DNA from 3 places in the Enterobacter sp. E14S genome. Region 2 is predicted to be linked to each of the others. Evidence: predicted binding sites of a transcription regulator. Region 2 holds the regulator's gene; each other region holds the start of a gene.

What was found. The regulator sigma-54, encoded in region 2, starts transcription at its own class of promoters, with help from an activator protein. The targets are predictions, from matches to a motif close to GTTGGCACANNTTTCGCTNT.
Region 1: a site for sigma-54 is predicted at 5,368-5,387, ahead of ACZ6J2_RS10510 (amino acid ABC transporter substrate-binding protein). Genes of this name have one in related genera too.
Region 3: a site for sigma-54 is predicted at 5,642-5,661, ahead of glnA (glutamate--ammonia ligase). Genes of this name have one in related genera too.

The regions. Positions count from the first base shown of each region.
Region 1 is NZ_JBVODQ010000003.1:485,488-492,899, forward strand. It holds gene miaB (tRNA (N6-isopentenyl adenosine(37)-C2)-methylthiotransferase MiaB) at 1-1,073, shown strand, start outside; gene ACZ6J2_RS10490 (PhoH family protein) at 1,237-2,283, shown strand; gene ybeY (rRNA maturation RNase YbeY) at 2,280-2,747, shown strand; gene corC (CNNM family magnesium/cobalt transport protein CorC) at 2,837-3,715, shown strand; gene lnt (apolipoprotein N-acyltransferase) at 3,721-5,259, shown strand; gene ACZ6J2_RS10510 (amino acid ABC transporter substrate-binding protein) at 5,660-6,565, shown strand; gene ACZ6J2_RS10515 (amino acid ABC transporter permease) at 6,721-7,412, shown strand, end outside.
Region 2 is NZ_JBVODQ010000006.1:124,101-131,512, forward strand. It holds gene ACZ6J2_RS14425 (calcium/sodium antiporter) at 1-411, shown strand, start outside; gene kdsD (arabinose-5-phosphate isomerase KdsD) at 425-1,411, shown strand; gene kdsC (3-deoxy-manno-octulosonate-8-phosphatase KdsC) at 1,426-1,992, shown strand; gene lptC (LPS export ABC transporter periplasmic protein LptC) at 1,989-2,564, shown strand; gene lptA (lipopolysaccharide ABC transporter substrate-binding protein LptA) at 2,533-3,087, shown strand; gene lptB (LPS export ABC transporter ATP-binding protein) at 3,094-3,819, shown strand; gene rpoN (RNA polymerase factor sigma-54) at 3,867-5,300, shown strand; gene hpf (ribosome hibernation promoting factor) at 5,323-5,610, shown strand; gene ptsN (PTS IIA-like nitrogen regulatory protein PtsN) at 5,692-6,183, shown strand; gene rapZ (RNase adapter RapZ) at 6,229-7,083, shown strand; gene npr (PTS phosphocarrier protein NPr) at 7,080-7,352, shown strand; gene mtgA (monofunctional biosynthetic peptidoglycan transglycosylase) at 7,392-7,412, opposite strand, start outside.
Region 3 is NZ_JBVODQ010000013.1:83,601-91,012, reverse strand. It holds gene hemN (oxygen-independent coproporphyrinogen III oxidase) at 1-1,206, shown strand, start outside; gene ACZ6J2_RS20145 (YshB family small membrane protein) at 1,279-1,389, opposite strand; gene glnG (nitrogen regulation protein NR(I)) at 1,501-2,913, opposite strand; gene glnL (nitrogen regulation protein NR(II)) at 2,925-3,974, opposite strand; gene glnA (glutamate--ammonia ligase) at 4,146-5,555, opposite strand; gene typA (ribosome-dependent GTPase TypA) at 5,934-7,412, shown strand, end outside.

The DNA of each region.
Region 1 (7,412 bases), on a different contig from region 2:
TTCGCGGCAACCGCAGCCCGGTCGTTGACGTGAGCTTCCCGGAAATCGAAAAGTTCGACCGTTTGCCAGAGCCGCGCGCCGATGGCCCGACCGCCTTCGTCTCTATCATGGAAGGCTGCAACAAATACTGCACTTACTGCGTGGTGCCTTACACCCGCGGTGAAGAAGTCAGCCGTCCGGCAGACGATATTCTGTTTGAAATTGCGCAGCTTGCCGCACAGGGCGTTCGCGAAGTGAACCTGCTGGGCCAGAACGTAAACGCCTGGCGCGGGGAAAACTACGACGGCACCACCGGCAGCTTTGCCGAGCTGCTGCGTCTGGTGGCCGCGATTGACGGTATCGACCGCATTCGCTTTACCACCAGTCATCCGATGGAGTTTACCGACGACATCATTGACGTGTATCGCGATACGCCAGAGCTGGTGAGCTTCCTGCACCTGCCGATTCAGTGTGGCTCTGACCGCGTGCTGAACCTGATGGGCCGCCCGCATACGGTGCTGGAGTACAAGTCCACCATTCGTAAGCTGCGTGAAGCGCGTCCGGATATCCAGATCAGCTCCGACTTTATCGTCGGCTTCCCTGGCGAAACCGCTGATGACTTCGAGCGCACCATGAAGCTCATCGGTGAAGTGAATTTTGACGTCAGCTACAGCTTCATCTTTTCTGCGCGTCCTGGAACACCTGCGGCCGATATGGTTGACGATGTACCGGAAGAAGAGAAAAAGCAGCGTCTGTATATTCTGCAGGAGCGTATTAACCAGCAGGCCAACGCGTGGAGCCGTCGTATGCTCGGCACCGTTCAGCGCATTCTGGTGGAAGGCACCTCCCGCAAGAGCATTATGGAACTCTCCGGTCGTACCGAAAACAACCGCGTGGTGAACTTTGAAGGCACCCCGGATATGATCGGTAAATTCGTGGACGTCGAGATTGTTGAAGTGCTGACCAACTCGCTGCGCGCGAAGCTGGTACGCACCGAGGACGAAATGGGCCTGCGTATTGCCGAGTCACCGGAATCCGTGATCTCTCGTACCCGTAAAGAAAACGATTCTGGCGTGGGGATTTACCAGCCTTAATCCCCCTGGCCTGCCTTTCCGGCAGGCCTTGTATTTCCTCTCATCGTCCCCAATATCTTCCGCAACGCTTGCGCCTTTATTCTGTGGCGTGAATAATTTCGGTAATGACCGTTTTATTACGCCCTATCGCAATGGGTCAGTTAAACAATTAAAGAGGAACAGTTTGAATATAGATACGCGTGAAATTAGCCTTGAGCCAGCAGACAACGCTCGCCTGCTGAGCCTGTGCGGGCCGTTTGATGACAACATCAAACAACTGGAGCGACGTCTGGGTATCGAAATCAATCGTCGCGATAATCATTTCAAACTTACCGGACGCCCTATCTGCGTCAACGCCGCTGCGGACATTCTGCGTAGCCTTTATGTTGATACCGCCCCAATGCGCGGCGAAATTCAGGATATCGAGCCGGAACAGATCCACCTCGCCATTAAAGAGGCGCGCGTGCTTGAGCAGAGCGCGGAAAGCGTGCCGGACTACGGCAAGGCCATTAACATCAAGACCAAACGTGGCGTCATTAAGCCGCGTACGCCAAACCAGGCGCAGTACATCGCCAATATCCTCGACCACGACATCACCTTCGGCGTGGGTCCGGCGGGTACGGGTAAAACCTATCTGGCCGTTGCCGCTGCGGTAGATGCGCTGGAACGCCAGGAGATCCGTCGCATCCTGCTGACCCGCCCTGCCGTCGAAGCGGGTGAAAAACTCGGCTTCCTGCCGGGCGATCTGAGCCAGAAGGTCGACCCGTATCTGCGCCCTTTATACGATGCGCTGTTCGAGATGCTCGGCTTTGAGAAGGTCGAGAAGCTCATTGAGCGTAACGTTATCGAAGTTGCCCCGCTCGCCTACATGCGCGGTCGTACGCTGAACGATGCGTTCATCATTCTCGATGAGAGCCAGAACACCACCATCGAACAGATGAAGATGTTCCTGACGCGTATCGGCTTTAACTCGAAAGCGGTCATTACCGGTGACGTCACCCAGATCGACCTGCCGCGCAGTACCAAATCAGGACTGCGCCACGCGATTGAGGTGCTGGCCGAGGTCGAAGAAATCAGCTTTAACTTCTTCCACAGTGAAGACGTGGTACGCCACCCGGTGGTCGCGCGTATCGTTAACGCCTATGAAGCCTGGGAAGAGGCGGATCAGAAGCGTAAGGCCGAACTGGCCGCAGAACGTAAGCGCGAAGCGCAGGAGCAAGAACAGAAATGAGTCAGGTGATCCTCGATTTACAGCTGGCCTGTGAAGACAATTCCGGCATGCCAGATGAGGCACAGTTTCAGAAATGGCTGGATGCCGTTATTCCTCAGTTTCAGGAAGAATCAGAAGTGACGATTCGCCTGGTGGATGAAGCAGAAAGCCATGAGCTTAACCTGACCTATCGCGGGAAAGATAAGCCGACCAACGTGCTCTCTTTCCCGTTCGAAGCGCCTCCGGGCATTGAGATGCCGCTGCTGGGCGATCTGATCATCTGCCGTCAGGTGGTTGAACAGGAAGCAAAAGAGCAGCAAAAGCCGCTCGAGGCCCACTGGGCGCATATGGTGGTACACGGCAGCCTGCATCTGCTCGGCTACGATCACATTGAAGATGACGAAGCGGAAGAGATGGAGTCCCTCGAGACAGAGATAATGCTTGCTCTGGGCTATGAGGATCCGTACATTGCCGAGAAAGAATAGTCCGTCATCTGACTGACTCACATGCCGCCACGAAAGGACATCGCGTGGCGGTAAACGTTGAACTAACAAGAGAACCCTTAACAAACGCCATGAGCGACGACAATTCACACAGTAGCGACACGACAACCAGTAAAAAGGGATTTTTCTCCCTCATTCTGAACCAGCTTTTCCACGGCGAACCCAAAAACCGTGATGAACTGCTGGAGCTGATTCGTGATTCCGGGCAGAACGACCTTATCGATGAAGATACGCGCGAAATGCTCGAAGGGGTTATGGACATCGCCGACCAGCGCGTTCGCGATATCATGATCCCCCGCTCGCAGATGATCACCCTGAAACGTAACCAGACCCTGGACGAGTGCCTCGATGTGATCATCGAATCAGCCCACTCGCGTTTCCCGGTCATCAGCGAAGACAAAGATCACATCGAAGGGATTTTGATGGCCAAAGATCTGCTGCCGTTTATGCGCAGCGATGCCGAAGCCTTCAGCATGGAAAAAGTGTTACGCCAGGCCGTGGTTGTGCCGGAGAGTAAACGTGTGGATCGGATGCTGAAAGAGTTTCGCTCTCAGCGTTACCACATGGCGATTGTTATTGATGAATTTGGTGGCGTTTCCGGTCTGGTCACGATCGAGGATATTCTTGAGCTGATCGTGGGCGAAATCGAAGACGAGTACGACGAAGAAGAAGATATCGACTTCCGTCAGCTTAGCCGCCACACCTGGACCGTGCGTGCGCTGGCCTCGATTGAGGACTTCAACGACGCCTTCGGTACCCACTTCAGCGATGAAGAGGTCGATACCATTGGCGGGCTGGTGATGCAGGCCTTTGGCCACCTCCCGGCGCGCGGTGAGACCGTTGACATCGACGGTTACCAGTTCAAAGTGGCAATGGCCGACAGCCGACGTATTATACAGGTTCACGTCAGAACGCCGGACGACTCACCGGTGCCAAAACTGGAAGATTAATGTAAATGGCATTTGCCCCACTGCTTGAACGCCAGCGCGTCCGTTTGCTGCTGGCGCTGTTACTTGGAGCCAGCGGTACGCTGGCTTTCTCTCCTTACGATATCTGGCCTGCGGCCATTCTCTCCCTGATGGGGCTTCAGGGCCTGACCCTGAATCGTCGTCCGGTACAGGCTGCTGCCGTCGGTTACTTCTGGGGGCTGGGGCTGTTTGGCTCAGGCATCAACTGGGTCTATGTCAGCATCGCCCAGTTTGGCGGAATGCCTGGCCCGGTTAACGTCTTCCTGGTGGTATTGCTCGCCGCGTATCTCTCGCTCTATATCGGTCTGTTCGCCGGCATCCTTTCTCGCCTGTGGCCAAAAACCACCTGGCTGCGCGTCGCTATTGCCGCACCGGTGGTCTGGCAAATAACCGAGTTCCTGCGAGGCTGGGTGCTGACGGGCTTCCCGTGGCTGCAGTTCGGCTACAGCCAGATTGACGGCCCGCTGAAAGGCCTGGCGCCGGTAATGGGCGTTGAGGCCATCAACTTCCTGCTGATGGTGGTGAGCGGCCTGCTGGTATTAGCGCTGGTCACACGCTGCTGGAAGCCGCTGGCTGTAGCGCTGGTGCTGTTTGCCCTGCCCTTCCCGCTGCGCTATATCCAGTGGTTCACGCCCGAGCCCGATCGCGCCATGCAGGTTTCCATGGTGCAGGGGAATATCCCGCAGTCCATGAAGTGGGATGAGAAAGAGCTGCTGAATACGCTGAAGATTTACGCCAACGCCACCGAAGAGGTAATGGGTAAATCCCAGCTGATCATCTGGCCGGAATCTGCCATTCCCGATCTGGAAATTAACCAGCAGCCGTTCCTCAACATGATGAACGACCTGTTGCTGGCGCGCGGCAGCACGCTGATCACCGGGATTGTCGATGCGCGTCTGAATCAGCAGAACCGCTATGACACCTACAACAGCATCATTACGCTCGGGAAAGACAGCGAGTACAGCTACCACTCCACTGACAGGTACAATAAGAACCACCTGGTGCCGTTTGGTGAATTTGTCCCGCTGGAGTCGATTCTGCGCCCGCTGGCCCCGTTCTTTGACCTGCCGATGTCCTCTTTCAGCCGCGGCCCGTACGTACAGCCTCAGCTGCACGCGCACGGCTTTGCCCTGACGGCGGCCATCTGCTACGAAATCATTCTCGGCGAGCAGGTACGCGATAACTTCCGCCCGGATACCGACTATCTGCTGACCATTTCCAACGATGCCTGGTTTGGTAAGTCAATCGGCCCGTGGCAGCACTTCCAGATGGCACGTATGCGCTCTCTGGAGCTGGCGCGTCCGCTGCTGCGCAGCACCAACAACGGCATCACCGCTGTGATTGGTCCACAGGGTGAAATTCAGGCGATGATCCCGCAGTTTACCCGTGAGGTACTGACCACTAAAGTCACGCCAACCACGGGGCTGACGCCATACGCTCGTACCGGCAACTGGCCGCTGTGGATTTTGACCGTGCTGTTCGGCTTTGGCGCGGTGCTGATGAGCCTGCGTCAGCGTCGGAAATAACCTTCCCTTCTGTTGCCGGGTGGCGCTGACGCTTATCCGGCCTACTTTCCCATGCTGTAGGTCGGGTAAGGCGTAGCCGCCACCCGACAATTCCCTCCAAATGCCAATTCTGGCACGCCTATTGCTTTGTTTATTCAGGTAAACGCAGTTTGGCTTAACGTGCAACTTTGTCGCACCAGCGTAGATCATCGGTAGCACCGAAACGGTGCAACGGGAGATATTTGCCTCTGAATGGTGCGGCGCGCTTCGCAAAAATAAACAATAACGCAGCAAAATCTTTACATTAAGCCAGACTAAATGTTAACAAGCTTGCATAACACTGCACTCGCATTGCGCGAGATATAACAACATCACAATGGGTATCAAAGCGTCTCTGGCGCTGATAAAAAAGGAGTTGGGTATGCAATTACGTAAACTGGCCACAGCAATGCTGGTTATGGGAATGTCTGCAGGCGTGGTTCACGCTGAAGATGCGCCGGCAGCAGGCAGCACTCTCGACAAGATTGCCAAAAACGGCGTCATCGTGGTCGGCCACCGTGAATCTTCTGTCCCGTTCTCTTACTACGACAACACGCAAAAAGTCGTGGGCTATTCACAGGATTACTCCAACGCCATCGTTGAAGCTGTGAAGAAAAAGCTGAACAAACCTGACCTGCAGGTGAAGCTGATCCCAATCACTTCACAGAACCGTATTCCACTGCTGCAAAACGGCACCTTTGACTTCGAGTGTGGCTCCACCACTAACAACCTCGAGCGTCAGAAACAGGCTGCCTTCTCTGACACCATCTTTGTCGTGGGCACCCGTCTGCTGACGAAGAAAGGCGGTGAGATCAAAGACTTCGCTGACCTGAAAGGCAAAGCGGTTGTTGTCACCTCCGGTACCACGTCAGAAGTGCTGCTGCACAAGCTGAACGACGAGAAGAAAATGGATATGCGCATCATCAGCGCGAAAGACCATGGCGACTCCTTCCGTACCCTGGAAAGCGGTCGTGCCGTCGCGTTTATGATGGATGACGCCCTGCTGGCGGGCGAACGTGCGAAAGCGAAGAAACCAGACAACTGGGATATCGTTGGTACCGCGCAGTCCAAAGAAGCCTACGGCTGTATGCTGCGTAAAGACGATCCGCAGTTCAAAAAGCTGATCGATGACACCATCGCTCAGGTGCAGACCTCCGGCGAAGCGGAGAAATGGTTCGACAAGTGGTTCAAGAACCCAATTCCACCAAAAAACCTGAACATGAATTTTGAACTGTCTGACGACATGAAAGCGCTGTTCAAATCTCCAAATGACAAGGCTCTTAACTAATTAGAACTACAGGGGCGGGATCTCCTGCCCTCTCGATTGTCGGGAAGCATGGACAGACTATACGTTGAGTGGTCGTTCCCCACTCAGCGCGAAAAATGAGCTTCTCACCAATCTTCGAGGGTAGCGCTGCTACCCTTTTTTTTCTGGAGTTTATTATGTCAATAGACTGGAACTGGGGCATATTCCTGCAACAAGCCCCGTTCGGCAACACCACCTATCTTGGCTGGCTATGGAGCGGCTTTCAGGTTACCGTGGCATTATCGATAACGGCGTGGATTATCGCGTTTCTTGTCGGTTCTCTGTTCGGTATTCTGCGCACCGTCCCTAACCGTTTTCTTTCAACGCTTGGCACCCTGTATGTGGAACTGTTCCGTAACGTTCCGCTGATCGTGCAATTCTTTACCTGGTATCTGGTCATTCCGGAACTACTGCCGGAAAATATTGGCATGTGGTTCAAGTCGGAGCTGGATCCGAACGTGCAATTCTTTGTCTCCTCCATGATGTGTCTGGGGCTGTTTACCGCTGCGCGCGTTTGCGAGCAGGTGCGTGCCGCCATTCAGTCATTGCCGCGCGGACAAAAAAACGCTGGCCTGGCGATGGGCCTGACGCTGCCCCAAACCTACCGCTACGTGCTGCTGCCTAACGCCTACCGCGTAATCGTTCCACCGATGACCTCTGAGATGATGAACCTGGTGAAAAACTCGGCCATCGCCTCAACTATCGGCCTGGTGGATATGGCCGCGCAGGCGGGCAAGCTGCTGGATTATTCCGCCCACGCGTGGGAATCCTTTACCGCGATCACGCTCGCGTATGTTCTGATTAACGCTTTCATCATGCTGGTGATGAA
Region 2 (7,412 bases):
ACGCGCATGGTCGTGGATAACGCGACGGTGCTGGCGAACTATTTCGCCATCAGTGAACTGACCATTGGCCTGACGGTGATCGCCATCGGCACCAGCCTGCCGGAGCTGGCCACGGCCATTGCGGGGGCTCGTAAAGGTGAGGATGACATTGCCATAGGTAATATCATCGGTTCCAACATATTTAATATCGCCATTGTGATGGGCCTGCCGGCCCTGATTACGCCAGGGCCCTTTAATCCCCTGGCGTTCTCACGCGACTATGGCGTGATGTTATTGGTCAGCGTGATATTTGCCCTGCTCTGCTGGCGGCGGCAACGACAGATCGGCAAAGGCGCAGGCGCGCTGCTGACGGGTGGATTTATCGTATGGATGGCGATGCTGTACTGGCTCTCGCCTCTTCTCTCTGGGTAAACGGAAACGCATTATGTCGCAAATAGAATTGCAGCCGGGTTTTGACTTTCAGAAAGCAGGCAAAGAGGTTCTGGAGATTGAACGTGAAGGTCTGGCGCAGTTAGATCAGTACATTAATCAGGATTTTAGTCTGGCATGTGAGAAGATGTTCTACTGTGCCGGCAAAGTCGTGGTGATGGGGATGGGTAAGTCCGGCCACATTGGACGCAAAATGGCGGCAACGTTTGCCAGCACCGGAACCTCTTCCTTCTTTGTACATCCGGGGGAAGCCGCGCACGGTGACCTGGGTATGGTCACGCCGCAGGATATCGTCATCGCGCTGTCCAACTCCGGGGAGTCCAATGAAATTCTGGCGCTGATTCCGGTACTGAAGCGACTGCAGGTGCCGCTTATTTGCATGACCAGCCGTCCGGAAAGCAGCATGGCGCGGGCGGCCGATATTCACCTGTGCGTGAAAGTGCCCAAGGAAGCCTGTCCGCTCGGCCTGGCGCCGACGTCCAGCACCACCGCCGCGCTGGTCATGGGTGATGCGCTTGCCGTCGCGCTGCTCGAAGCCCGCGGTTTTACGCCGGAAGATTTCGCGCTTTCCCACCCGGGCGGCGCGCTGGGGCGCAAGCTTCTGCTTCGGGTAAACGATATTATGCACACCGGGGATGAGATCCCTCACGTCAGTAAAGAAGCCTCCCTGCGTGATGCGCTGCTGGAAATCACCCGTAAGAATTTGGGTATGACGGTCGTGTGCGACGATCTGATGAAAATTCAGGGGATCTTCACCGATGGCGACCTGCGCCGCGTGTTCGACATGGGTGTAGATGTCCGCACGCTCGGCATTGCCGATGTGATGACGCCGGGCGGTATCCGCGTCCGTCCGGGTACGCTGGCCGTGGATGTGCTGAACCTGATGCAGTCCCGCCACATTACCTCAGTGATGGTTGCCGATGGCGACCAGTTGCTGGGTGTGGTACATATGCATGATCTGCTGCGCGCAGGCGTAGTGTAATGAAGGATAAAACAATGAGTAATGCGGGTGCATCCCTTGCAACCTGTTATGGACCGGTCAGTACCCAGATGATGGCAAAGGCGGAAAACATTCGTCTGCTCATCCTGGACGTGGATGGCGTACTTTCCGATGGCCTGATTTACATGGGCAATAATGGTGAAGAGCTGAAAGCGTTTAACGTTCGCGACGGCTACGGTATCCGCTGCGCGCTCACCTCGGGTATTGAGGTGGCTATCATCACCGGGCGAAAAGCTAAACTGGTAGAAGACCGCTGTGAAACCTTAGGAATTACCCATCTGTATCAGGGTCAATCCGATAAGATGGCGGCGTTTAAGGATTTACTGGGTAAACTGGCTATCGCACCGGAAAACGTAGCCTACGTCGGGGACGATCTGATTGACTGGCCCGTGATGGCTGAAGTCGGGCTGAGCATCGCCGTTGCCGATGCGCATCCGCTGCTGATCCCGCGCGCTGACTACGTTACCCACATCAACGGAGGCCGCGGTGCCGTACGTGAAGTCTGCGATCTGCTTTTGCTGGCGCAGGGCAAGCTTGATGAGGCCAAAGGGCAATCGATATGAGTAAAACCAGACGCTGGATTATCATTTTGCTTTCGCTTGTCGCACTGGTATTGATTGGCGTGAACCTTGCCGATCGCGACGATCCGCAAACGGAAGTGGTCAACAATAACGATCCAACCTATAAAAGCGATCACAGCGACACCGTGGTCTACAGCCCGGAAGGCGCGCTGAACTATCGCCTGATCGCCCAGCATGTTGAATATTTTTCAGATGACGGTATTTCGTGGTTTACCCAACCGGTCATGACCACATTTGATAAGGACAAAGTGCCGACGTGGTCAATTAAGTCAGATCGGGCAAAACTGACAAATGACCGTATGCTTTATCTGTATGGCCACGTTGAAGTCAACGCCCTGACCGCTGACTCGCAACTGCGAAAAATTACGACGGATAATGCCCAAATTAACCTGGTAACCCAGGACGTGACCTCGCAGGATCTGGTCACACTGTATGGCACAACATTTAATTCCAGCGGTTTGAGAATGCGCGGGAACTTACGCAGCAAGAACGCCGAGCTGATTGAAAAGGTTAGAACCTCCTATGAAATTCAAAACAAACAAACTCAGCCTTAAAGTAATTATCGCCAGTGCGATGCTGGCGACCAGTCTCCCCGCGCTTGCTGTAACGGGCGATACCGACCAACCGATCCATATCGAGTCTGATACCCAGTCTCTCGATATGCAGGGCAACGTCGTCACCTTCACGGGTAACGTCGTCATGACTCAGGGCACCATCAAAATTAACGCCGACAAAGTGGTCGTGACCCGTCCGGGTGGCGAGCAGGGCAAAGAGATCATTGATGGTTACGGCAACCCGGCCACCTTCTACCAGATGCAGGACAACGGCAAACCGGTGAAAGGCCGCGCTTCGCATATGCACTATGAGCTGGCGAAGGACCTGGTCATACTGACCGGAAACGCGTATCTGGAACAGCTGGACAGCAACATTACCGGCGACCAGATCACCTATCTGGTGAAAGAGCAAAAAATGCAGGCCTCCAGCGAGAAAGGCAAACGCGTCACGACCGTACTGGTTCCGTCGCAGCTGCAGGACAAAGGCAAAGGCCAGGCCCCGGCACAGAAGAAGAGTAACTAATTCGTTATGGCAACATTAACTGCAAAAAATCTCGCGAAGGCCTACAAGGGCCGCCGTGTCGTAGAAGATGTCAGTCTGACCGTCAACTCCGGCGAAATCGTGGGGCTGCTTGGCCCTAACGGTGCGGGTAAAACCACCACTTTCTACATGGTCGTTGGCATTGTGCCGCGCGATGCCGGCAACATTATCATTGACGATGAAGACATCAGCCTTCTGCCGCTGCACGCGCGCGCGCGTCGCGGGATCGGCTACCTGCCGCAGGAAGCCTCCATTTTCCGTCGTCTTAGCGTTTACGATAACCTGATGGCGGTCCTGGAAATTCGTAACGATCTGACCAGCGAACAGCGTCAGGATCGTGCCAACGAGTTGATGGAAGAGTTCCACATTGAGCATCTGCGCGACAGCCTCGGTCAGGCACTCTCCGGGGGGGAACGCCGTCGCGTTGAGATTGCGCGTGCGCTGGCCGCAAACCCGAAATTTATCCTTCTGGATGAACCGTTTGCCGGCGTTGACCCGATCTCGGTTATCGATATCAAACGCATCATTGAACACCTGCGTGACAGCGGGCTTGGCGTACTGATCACCGACCACAACGTCCGTGAAACGCTGGCCGTGTGTGAACGCGCGTATATTGTGAGCCAGGGCAATCTGATCGCCCACGGTACGCCGCAGCAGATCCTCGAAGACGATCATGTTAAGCGCGTCTATCTTGGGGAAGACTTCAGACTCTGATAGGGTAGAGGTAACGTAACGCCGAACCGGAGAAAAACGCTCTGAACATGAAGCAAGGTTTGCAATTAAGGCTCAGCCAACAACTGGCAATGACGCCGCAGCTACAGCAGGCAATTCGCCTGTTGCAACTGTCCACGTTAGAACTTCAGCAGGAACTCCAGCAGGCGCTGGACAGCAACCCCCTGCTGGAACAAACCGATCTTCATGACGAGGTAGATACTCAGCAGTCACAGGATACAGAAGCGCTCGACACCGCGGATGCACTCGAACAAAAAGAGATGCCCGACGAGCTACCGCTGGATGCCAGCTGGGATGAAATCTACACCGCCGGAACCCCTTCCGGTACGCGTGCAGACTACCAGGATGATGAGCTACCGGTCTATCAGGGAGAAACCACCCAGTCGCTGCAGGATTACCTGATGTGGCAGGTGGAACTTACCCCCTTCTCCGATACCGACCGCGCGATTGCCACCTCAATTGTCGATGCCGTTGACGACACCGGCTATTTGACCGTCACGCTGGACGATATCCTGGAAAGCATGGGCGACGAAGAGATTGAGCTTGAGGAAGTCGAAGCCGTACTGAAGCGCATCCAGCGTTTCGATCCGGTAGGCGTGGCCGCAAAAGATCTGCGCGACTGCCTGCTGATCCAGCTTTCTCAGTTCAGCAAAGAGACGCCATGGCTCGACGAGGCGCGTTTAATCATCAGCGATCATCTGGATCTGTTGGCCAACCACGATTTCCGCAGCCTTATGCGCGTTACGCGCCTGAAGGAAGAGGTGCTGAAAGAAGCGGTGAATCTGATCCAGTCACTCGATCCGCGTCCGGGACAGTCGATCCAAACCAGCGAGCCCGAGTACGTCATCCCGGACGTGCTGGTCAGAAAACACAATGACCGCTGGGTCGTTGAACTGAATTCAGACAGCATCCCTCGCCTGCAAATCAACCAGCAGTATGCCTCCATGTGCACCAGCGCGCGTAACGACTCCGACAATCAATATATTCGTAGCAATCTTCAGGAAGCGCGATGGCTGATCAAAAGTCTGGAGAGCCGAAATGATACGCTGCTGCGCGTCAGCCGCTGTATTGTCGAACAGCAGCAGGCGTTCTTTGAGCAGGGCGAAGAGTATATGAAACCGATGGTACTGGCGGATATCGCCCAGGCCGTCGAGATGCATGAATCAACCATTTCCCGTGTCACCACGCAGAAGTATCTGCACAGTCCACGCGGTATTTTTGAGCTTAAGTATTTCTTCTCCAGCCATGTGAATACCGAGGGCGGCGGCGAAGCGTCGTCAACGGCCATTCGTGCCCTGGTGAAGAAGTTGATCGCCGCGGAAAACCCCGCGAAGCCACTAAGCGACAGTAAGTTAACCACCATGCTGTCCGATCAGGGTATTATGGTGGCACGTCGTACTGTTGCGAAGTATCGAGAGTCTTTATCCATTCCGCCGTCCAACCAGCGTAAACAGCTGGTCTGACACAACCGATAAGGAAGACACTATGCAGCTCAACATCACTGGACAAAACGTCGAAATTACTGAGGCTTTACGCGACTTCGTGAACGCGAAGTTTGCAAAACTCGAGCAGTATTTCGAAAGGATCAATCAGGTCTATATTGTGTTGAAAGTGGAGAAAGTGACTCATATCTCGGATGCCACCCTGCATGTTAACGGGGGTGAACTGCATGCCAGTGCGGAAGGGCAAGACATGTACGCTGCTATCGACGGCTTGATTGATAAGCTTGCGCGACAGCTCAATAAACATAAAGATAAACTGAAACAACACTAATTGTCCGGGCAGTTAACGGGTGCAGGACGCCTGTTGTGAAACACAACAGGCCATTTGTACAGTTAGCGCTTAGGTGAAATTATGATGAACAACGATTCCGCTCTTCAACTGAGCAATGTCCTTAACCAGGAATGTACCCGCAGTGCGGTTCACTGCCAGAGCAAAAAACGTGCGCTGGAGATCATCAGTGAACTGGCTGCAAAACAGCTGGGCCTGCCGCCGCAGGTGGTATTCGAAGCGATTCTGACCCGTGAAAAAATGGGCAGTACCGGTATTGGCAACGGCATCGCGATCCCGCACGGCAAACTGGAAGAGGATACCCTGCGTGCCGTTGGTGTGTTTGTGCAGCTTGAAACACCCATCGCCTTCGATGCCATTGATAACCAGCCCGTCGATCTCCTCTTCGCGCTGCTGGTGCCTGCCGACCAGACGAAAACCCATCTGCATACGCTGTCGCTGGTCGCAAAACGTCTGGCCGATAAAACCATTTGCCGTCGACTGCGCTCGGCCCAAAGTGATGAAGAGCTCTATCAAATTATCACTGAAGCAGAAGGCAATCAGGATGATGCATAACCAGGAGATGGCCTTCACATCTGTTGTCCTGAGGAGAAACGGAACATGGTGCTGATGATTGTCAGTGGCCGTTCAGGGTCGGGGAAATCCGTTGCTCTGCGCGCCCTGGAAGACATGGGTTTTTACTGCGTCGATAACCTGCCGGTCGTGTTGTTACCCGACCTGGCCCGCACGCTGGCGGAGAGACAAACCTCTGCCGCCGTCAGTATCGACGTTCGTAACATGCCTGAATCGCCAGAGATCTTCGAACAGGCCATGAGCAACCTGCCTGACGCGTTCTCGCCTCAGCTGCTGTTCCTCGATGCAGACCGCAATACGCTGATCCGCCGCTACAGTGATACCCGTCGTTTGCACCCGCTATCCAGCAAGAACCTCTCTCTGGAGAGCGCTATCGATGAAGAGAGCGACCTGCTGGAGCCGCTGCGTTCTCGTGCCGACCTGATTGTCGACACCTCTGAAATGTCCGTTCACGAGCTGGCGGAAATGCTGCGTACCCGGCTGTTGGGTAAACGCGAGCGCGAACTGACGATGGTGTTCGAATCCTTCGGCTTTAAGCACGGTATTCCGATTGATGCGGATTATGTTTTCGACGTGCGCTTCCTGCCGAACCCGCACTGGGATCCAAAACTGCGTCCAATGACCGGTCTGGATAAGCCGGTGGCGGCGTTCCTCGACCGGCACACAGAAGTACACAATTTTATCTACCAGACGCGAAGCTACCTTGAGCTATGGTTACCTATGCTGGAGACAAACAATCGTAGCTACCTGACGGTGGCGATTGGCTGTACCGGCGGTAAACATCGTTCGGTTTACATCGCCGAACAGCTGGCCGACTATTTCCGCTCGCGCGGGAAGAACGTTCAGTCCCGTCATCGCACGCTGGAAAAACGTAAAACATGACCGTAAAACAAACCGTTGAGATCACCAACAAGCTGGGTATGCATGCACGCCCGGCGATGAAGCTGTTTGAGCTGATGCAGGGTTTCGATGCAGAGGTACTGCTGCGGAATGACGAAGGCACCGAAGCGGAAGCGAACAGCGTGATCGCGCTGCTGATGCTGGATTCCGCCAAAGGGCGCCAGATTGAGGTAGAAGCCACCGGTCCTCAGGAAGAGGAAGCGCTGGCGGCGGTGATTGCCCTGTTTAACGCAGGGTTCGACGAAGATTAAGGTCTGCTATTCAGGCGGGTAGCGCTTCGCTTACCCGCTCTACATAAGATTATTACGCTG
Region 3 (7,412 bases), on a different contig from region 2:
GTCCATATTCCGTTCTGCCACAAGCTGTGTTACTTCTGCGGCTGCAATAAAATCGTTACCCGTCAGCAGCACAAAGCCGACCAATATCTTGATGCGCTCGGACAAGAAATTGTCCATCGCGCGCCGCTGTTTGCTGGCCGTCACGTCAGCCAGCTGCACTGGGGCGGCGGGACGCCAACCTATCTGAATAAAGCGCAAATAAGCCGCCTGATGACCCTGCTGCGCGGCAATTTCAGTTTTAACGCCGACGCTGAAATCTCGATCGAAGTCGATCCGCGTGAAATTGAGCTGGATGTACTGGATCACTTACGCGCCGAAGGCTTCAATCGTCTGAGCATGGGCGTGCAGGATTTCAATAAAGAGGTTCAGCGTCTGGTGAACCGCGAGCAGGACGAAGAATTTATCTTTGCCTTACTCAATCACGCACGTGAGATTGGTTTCACCTCGACCAATATTGACCTGATATACGGCCTGCCAAAGCAAACGCCGGAAAGCTTCGCCTTCACCCTGAAGCGCGTGGCCGAACTCAACCCGGACCGCCTGAGCGTCTTTAACTATGCGCATCTGCCGACGCTCTTTGCCGCTCAGCGCAAGATCAAAGATGCAGATCTTCCTTCTGCCCAGCAGAAGCTGGATATCCTGCAGGAAACCATCACCTCGCTGACCGAAACCGGCTATCAGTTTATCGGCATGGATCACTTTGCCCGTCCGGACGACGAGCTGGCCATTGCCCAGCGCGAAGGGGTACTGCACCGCAACTTCCAGGGTTATACCACCCAGGGCGATACCGATCTGCTCGGCATGGGCGTCTCTGCCATCAGCATGATTGGTGACTGCTACGCGCAGAACCAGAAAGAGCTGAAGCTTTACTATCAGCAGGTTGATGAAACGGGCAACGCGCTGTGGCGCGGCATTGCGTTAACGCGTGACGACTGCATCCGGCGCGATGTGATTAAGGCGCTAATCTGCAACTTCCGTCTCGATTTCAGCGACGTTGAGTCGCAGTGGGATCTGCGCTTCAGCGATTATTTTGCGGAAGACCTGAAGCTGATTGCACCGCTGGCGAAAGACGGGCTGGTGGATGTGTCGGAGAGTTCAATTGAGGTCACGCCGAAAGGGCGTCTGTTGATCCGTAACATCTGCATGTGCTTTGACGCGTATCTGCGTCAGAAAGCGCGACTGCAGCAGTTCTCGCGGGTGATTTAAGGCGCATTGCCAAAAGCACTAAACGTAGGCCGGGTAAGGCGAAGCTGCCACCCGGCTTTTACGTTCAACTCGCTAGCTAAACAGCCCAACCAGCGCCGCACACAACATAGCCGCAACGGCTGTTTGTGGCGTGTGGCTTTCAGCGGCTCCGCTAGAGAGCATATTCACGATTGTTTCCAGCATGATGTTCACCCCCAATTTCCGGGCACGATCATACAAAACTCATCGTAACAGTAAAGCGCAAAATAACGGCAATTTGCGCTCAATTAATAACCTTTACACAGCGGCGTGCGATCACTCCATTCCCAGCTCTTTAAGCTTGCGCGTCAGGGTATTACGTCCCCATCCCAGCAGGCGAGCGGCTTCCTGCTTATGACCCTGCGTATGACGAAGCGCGGTAGTTAACAGCGTACGCTCCATCTCCGGCTGAGCTTCAGACAGCAGGTTTTGATGACCGGAACGCAGCGCGCGGTCGGCCCACTGCGCCAGCAGCGTCGCCCAGCTGTCCGGCAGCGCGTGCCCGGTACTGCTTTCAGGCGCGGTCGCTTCAAACAGCTCGGCCGGTAAATCCTGAATCAGCACTTCCTGCCCGGCGGCCATCACGGTTAACCAGCGGCAGGTGTTTTCCAGCTGACGCACGTTGCCCGGCCACGCCAGACGCGTCAGAGCGGCATCGGTTTCCGGATGAAGCTGCTTGGCTTCCACGCCCAGCTCACGAGCGGCTACCTGCAGGAAATGGCGTGCCAGGCGGGGAATATCTTCCCGACGCTCACGCAGCGGCGGCAGATGAACGCGGATGACGTTTAGACGGTGGAATAAATCCTCACGGAATTTTCCTTCCTGCACGCGTTGTTCCAGGTTCTGATGGGTCGCGGCGATAATACGTACGTCCACCTTCACCGGCGCATAGCCGCCCACGCGATAAAACTGCCCGTCGGCCAGCACGCGCAGCAGGCGGGTCTGGACATCCAGCGGCATATCGCCGATCTCATCCAGGAACAGCGTGCCGCCGTCCGCCTGTTCAAACCGCCCCTGGCGAATGGTATTGGCGCCGGTAAATGCCCCTTTTTCATGGCCGAACAGTTCGGACTCAATCAAATCCTTCGGGATCGCCGCCATATTCAGGGCGATGAACGGCGCTTTTGCCCGCGGGCTGTGGCGGTGCAATGCATGTGCCACAAGCTCTTTACCGGTTCCCGACTCACCGTTAATCAATACGCTGATGGACGAGCGGGACAAACGACCAATAATGCGAAACACGTCCTGCATCGCCGGCGCTTCGCCGATGATGTCTGTGGTTGGCCCAAAATCGGGCGCGTGGCGCGGCTGTTGCTGCTCCTGATAATGGCTAATCGCGCGCTCAACCAGTGCCACCGCTTCGTCGATATCAAACGGTTTGGGCAGGTAATCAAACGCCCCTTGCTGATAGGCGCTCACCGCGGCATCCAGATCGGAGTGCGCGGTCATTATGATGACCGGAAGCATCGGGTGGCGTTGTTTGATCTGCTTTAACAGCGCCAGCCCGTCCATGCCCGGCATACGGATATCCGAAAGCAGAACATCTGGCGTTTTGGTGGTGAGTGCGTCGAGCACTTCGCTGCCGCTCTCAAACGTCGTGCAGCTTAATCCCGCCCCTGTGAGCGCGCGTTCAAGCACCCAACGGATGGAGCTATCGTCATCGACTACCCAGACTATCCCTCGTTGCATAAACGTCACCTTTATTTTTTAATCGGCAGGAAAACCGAAAACTCGGTATGTCCCGGCCAACTGGTAAATTCAATTTTCCCGGAGTGTTGATCGATCAAACTGCGGGCAATGGATAAGCCCAGGCCGGTCCCGCCTTCGCGACCGCTTACCATCGGGTAGAACAGGGTGTCCTGTAAATGCGATGGAATGCCGGGCCCGTTATCCTCAACGTCAATTCGGGCGGCCAGCCGGTAGCGCACGCCGTGTAACGTGAGCTGGAAGGCGGTGCGGGTGCGTAAAATAATCTCCCCCCCTTCAGGTCCCAGCGCCTGCAGGGCATTACGCACAATATTCAACAGGACCTGCTCAATCTGGTCCGGGTCATGGGCCAGTTCCGGCAGGCTTGGGTCGTAATCACGTACCAGCGTGACGTTCTCCGGCAGCTCCATTGAGACGAGCTTCACCACACGCTCAGCCACTTTATGGATACTTTCAGTGACGTGCATTCCCGGCTGCTGTGGCCCAAGAAGACGGTCTACCAGATTCCGCAGACGGTCCGCCTGCTCAATGATGACGTTGGTATACTCCGCCAGCGCGGGATCGGGCAGCGCCTTGGTCAGAAGCTGTGCCGCGCCGCGTAATCCACCCAGCGGGTTTTTGATTTCATGCGCCAGACCGCGCACCAGGTCACGGGCGGCAATCTGCTGCGCATGCTGAAGCTGCTCCTGGCTCAGTCGACGCTGATTATCCATCGGCGCCATTTCCAGCAGGATCAGACCTTCGGGAAGACGTTGCGCGGTTAGCGACAGAATGTGCGAGCGCCCGTCGATCACCAGCGTCACTTCGTTATCGGTAAACCCCTGGCCGGCCTGCAAACTTTCCTGCATCAGGCCAATATTCAGTGAAAAATAGCTCAGGAGTTCAGGAAGCGGGGTGCCGAACAGTTTACGTGCGCTTTGGGCGAGCAGCTGCTGCGCCGCCGGGTTGGCGTAATGAACGGCCAGCTCGTCATCGACCAGCAATATGCTGTTAATCAAAGAATTGAGGATCTGCCCAGCATCGGGCAGCGTGCCAGTTGCCATTCAGCAGTCTCCTGGAGTCGTTTGCACTAATTTAGTGCAGTATAGCGTTTTCGGCGTAAAAAGCGCGTGAGATCAGGTTGTTGGTGGAGAAAAAAGCCCATCCGGAGATGGGCTAAAAGTTTCCACGGCAACTACCCCCGGCGCTTATCACGCCGGGTAAAACAACTTTAATTAAACGCTGTAGTACAGCTCGAACTCTACCGGGTGTGGCGTCATACGCACGCGGTCGTTCTCTTCCATACGCAGGGCGATGTAAGCATCGATAGCGTCGTCAGTGAATACGCCACCTGCAGTCAGGAACTCGCGGTCTGCGTCCAGCGCCTGCAGGGCTTCTTCCAGAGAGCCAGCAACCTGTGGGATCTCTTTCGCTTCTTCTGGCGGCAGGTCGTACAGGTTTTTGTCCATCGCTTCGCCCGGGTGGATCTTGTTCTTGATACCGTCCAGACCGGCCATCAGCAGTGCTGCGAAGCACAGGTATGGGTTAGCCGCTGGGTCCGGGAAGCGAACTTCGATACGACGTGCTTTAGGAGAAGCCACCACCGGAATACGGATAGAAGCAGAACGGTTACGTGCAGAGTAGGCCAGCATCACTGGCGCTTCGTAGCCCGGGACCAGACGCTTGTAGGAGTTCGTGGTTGGGTTCGCCAGGGCATTGATCGCTTTAGCGTGTTTGATAACACCACCGATGTAATACAGCGCCTGCTCGGACAGACCGGCATATTTGTCGCCAGAGAACAGGTTGGTACCGTTCTTGGACAGAGACATATGGCAGTGCATACCGGAACCGTTATCGCCAAACATTGGTTTTGGCATGAAGGTCGCGGTTTTACCGAAACGGTGCGCAACGTTGTGCACAACGTATTTGTAGATCTGAATTTCGTCCGCTTTTTTGGTCATGGTGTTGAAGCGGGTTGCCACTTCGTTCTGACCAGCAGTCGCCACTTCGTGGTGGTGAGCTTCAACAACCAGGCCCATCTCTTCCATCACCAGACACATGGTGGAACGGATGTCCTGTGCAGAGTCGACCGGAGGAACCGGGAAGTAACCGCCTTTCACGCCAGGACGGTGACCTTTGTTACCGCCTTCGTATTTTGTGGAAGAGTTCCATGCACCTTCGATGTCGTCGATAGCCACGTGGGAGCCGGAAATAGAGGCACCGAAGCGGATGTCATCGAACAGGAAGAATTCTGGCTCTGGCCCGAACAGAACGGTGTCTGCGATGCCGGTAGAACGCAGGTACTCTTCAGCGCGTTTCGCGATAGAACGTGGGTCGCGGTCGTAGCCCTGCAGCGTGCCTGGCTCGAGGATGTCGCAACGGATGATCAGGGTTGGTTCTTCGAAGAATGGATCAATGACCGCAGTGGTCGCATCTGGCATCAGAACCATGTCGGATTCGTTAATGCCTTTCCAGCCACCAATGGAGGAGCCGTCAAACATTTTGCCTTCTTCAAAGAATTCGGCGTTCACCTGATGAGCAGGGATTGTGACGTGCTGTTCTTTACCTTTGGTATCGGTGAAGCGCAGATCAACAAACTTCACTTCATGTTCGTTCAGCATCGTCAAAACGTGTTCAGCGGACATACTTAACTCTCCAGATTGGTCATTGTCGTCGTGGTAACGAGGTCTTCAATTTCTGTTTGTACTGGCTGGTGCCATGTATTTTTTATAAAGCGAAATCTGTGCCAACTTTTAAATCACCCCAAAAAGGCGTTATCATGCGCACCATAGTGCAAAAGGGCTGCACCACAATGGATTTGTTGCACCAGTATAGTGCTTCAATGTGAACATTGAGCACCATATTGGTGCAATTTACGTTAAAGTGCCCTTTTACCGCTCCGTGAAAGCGATCACAAAGCATCTCTGCAATACTTGTTTGCGGGGGATGTTTGTGATCCTGTTTTGTAGTGCGATTAATCCGTGTACAATAACGCGCTATTTCTAAATGCCTGAGGCAAAGTTGTGATCGAAAATTTGCGTAACATCGCCATCATCGCGCACGTAGACCATGGTAAAACTACCCTGGTTGACAAGCTGCTGCAGCAATCCGGTACGTTTGATGCGCGTGCCGAAACCCAAGAACGCGTGATGGACTCCAACGATTTGGAGAAAGAGCGTGGGATTACCATCCTCGCGAAAAACACCGCGATTAAATGGAATGACTACCGTATCAACATCGTTGATACCCCAGGGCACGCCGACTTCGGTGGTGAAGTTGAACGTGTAATGTCCATGGTAGACTCCGTTCTGCTGGTCGTTGACGCAATGGATGGCCCAATGCCACAGACGCGCTTCGTGACCAAAAAAGCTTTTGCCCATGGTCTGAAGCCAATCGTTGTTATCAACAAAGTTGACCGCCCTGGCGCGCGTCCTGACTGGGTTGTTGACCAGGTCTTCGACCTGTTCGTTAACCTCGACGCGACCGACGAGCAGCTGGACTTCCCTATCGTTTACGCATCTGCGCTGAACGGTATCGCAGGTCTGGACCACGAAGACATGGCTGAAGACATGACCCCGCTGTATCAGGCGATTGTTGACCGTGTTCCTGCGCCAAACGTCGATCTCGACGGCACCCTGCAGATGCAGATCTCTCAGCTCGACTACAACAACTACGTTGGCGTAATCGGCATTGGTCGTATCAAGCGCGGTAAAGTGAAGCCTAACCAGCAGGTTACTATCATCGATAGCGAAGGCAAAACCCGTAACGGTAAAGTCGGTAAAGTACTGACTCACCTGGGTCTTGAGCGTATCGAGAGTGACGTTGCGGAAGCGGGCGACATCATCGCTATCACCGGTCTGGGTGAACTGAACATCTCCGACACCATCTGCGATCCGCAGAACGTCGAAGCGCTGCCAGCCCTGTCCGTTGATGAACCAACCGTATCCATGTTCTTCAACGTCAACACCTCTCCGTTCTGTGGTAAAGAAGGTAAATTCGTTACCTCTCGTCAGATCCTTGACCGCCTGAACAAAGAGCTGGTGCACAATGTTGCGCTGCGCGTTGAAGAAACCGAAGATGCTGATGCATTCCGCGTTTCTGGTCGTGGTGAGCTGCACCTGTCTGTTCTGATTGAGAACATGCGTCGTGAAGGTTTCGAAATGGCGGTTTCCCGTCCGAAAGTAATCTTCCGCGAGATCGACGGCCGTAAACAAGAGCCGTTCGAAAACGTAACGCTGGACGTTGAAGAGCAGCACCAGGGTTCTGTGATGCAGGCTCTGGGTGAGCGTAAAGGCGACCTGAAAAACATGAATCCAGATGGCAAAGGCCGCGTACGTCTCGACTACGTGATCCCAAGCCGTGGTCTGATCGGCTTCCGTTCAGAGTTCATGACCATGACCTCCGGTACCGGTCTGCTGTACTCCACCTTCAGCCACTACGACGACGTTCGTCCGGGCGAAGTGGGCCAGCGTAACAACGGCGTGCTGATCTCCAACGGTCAG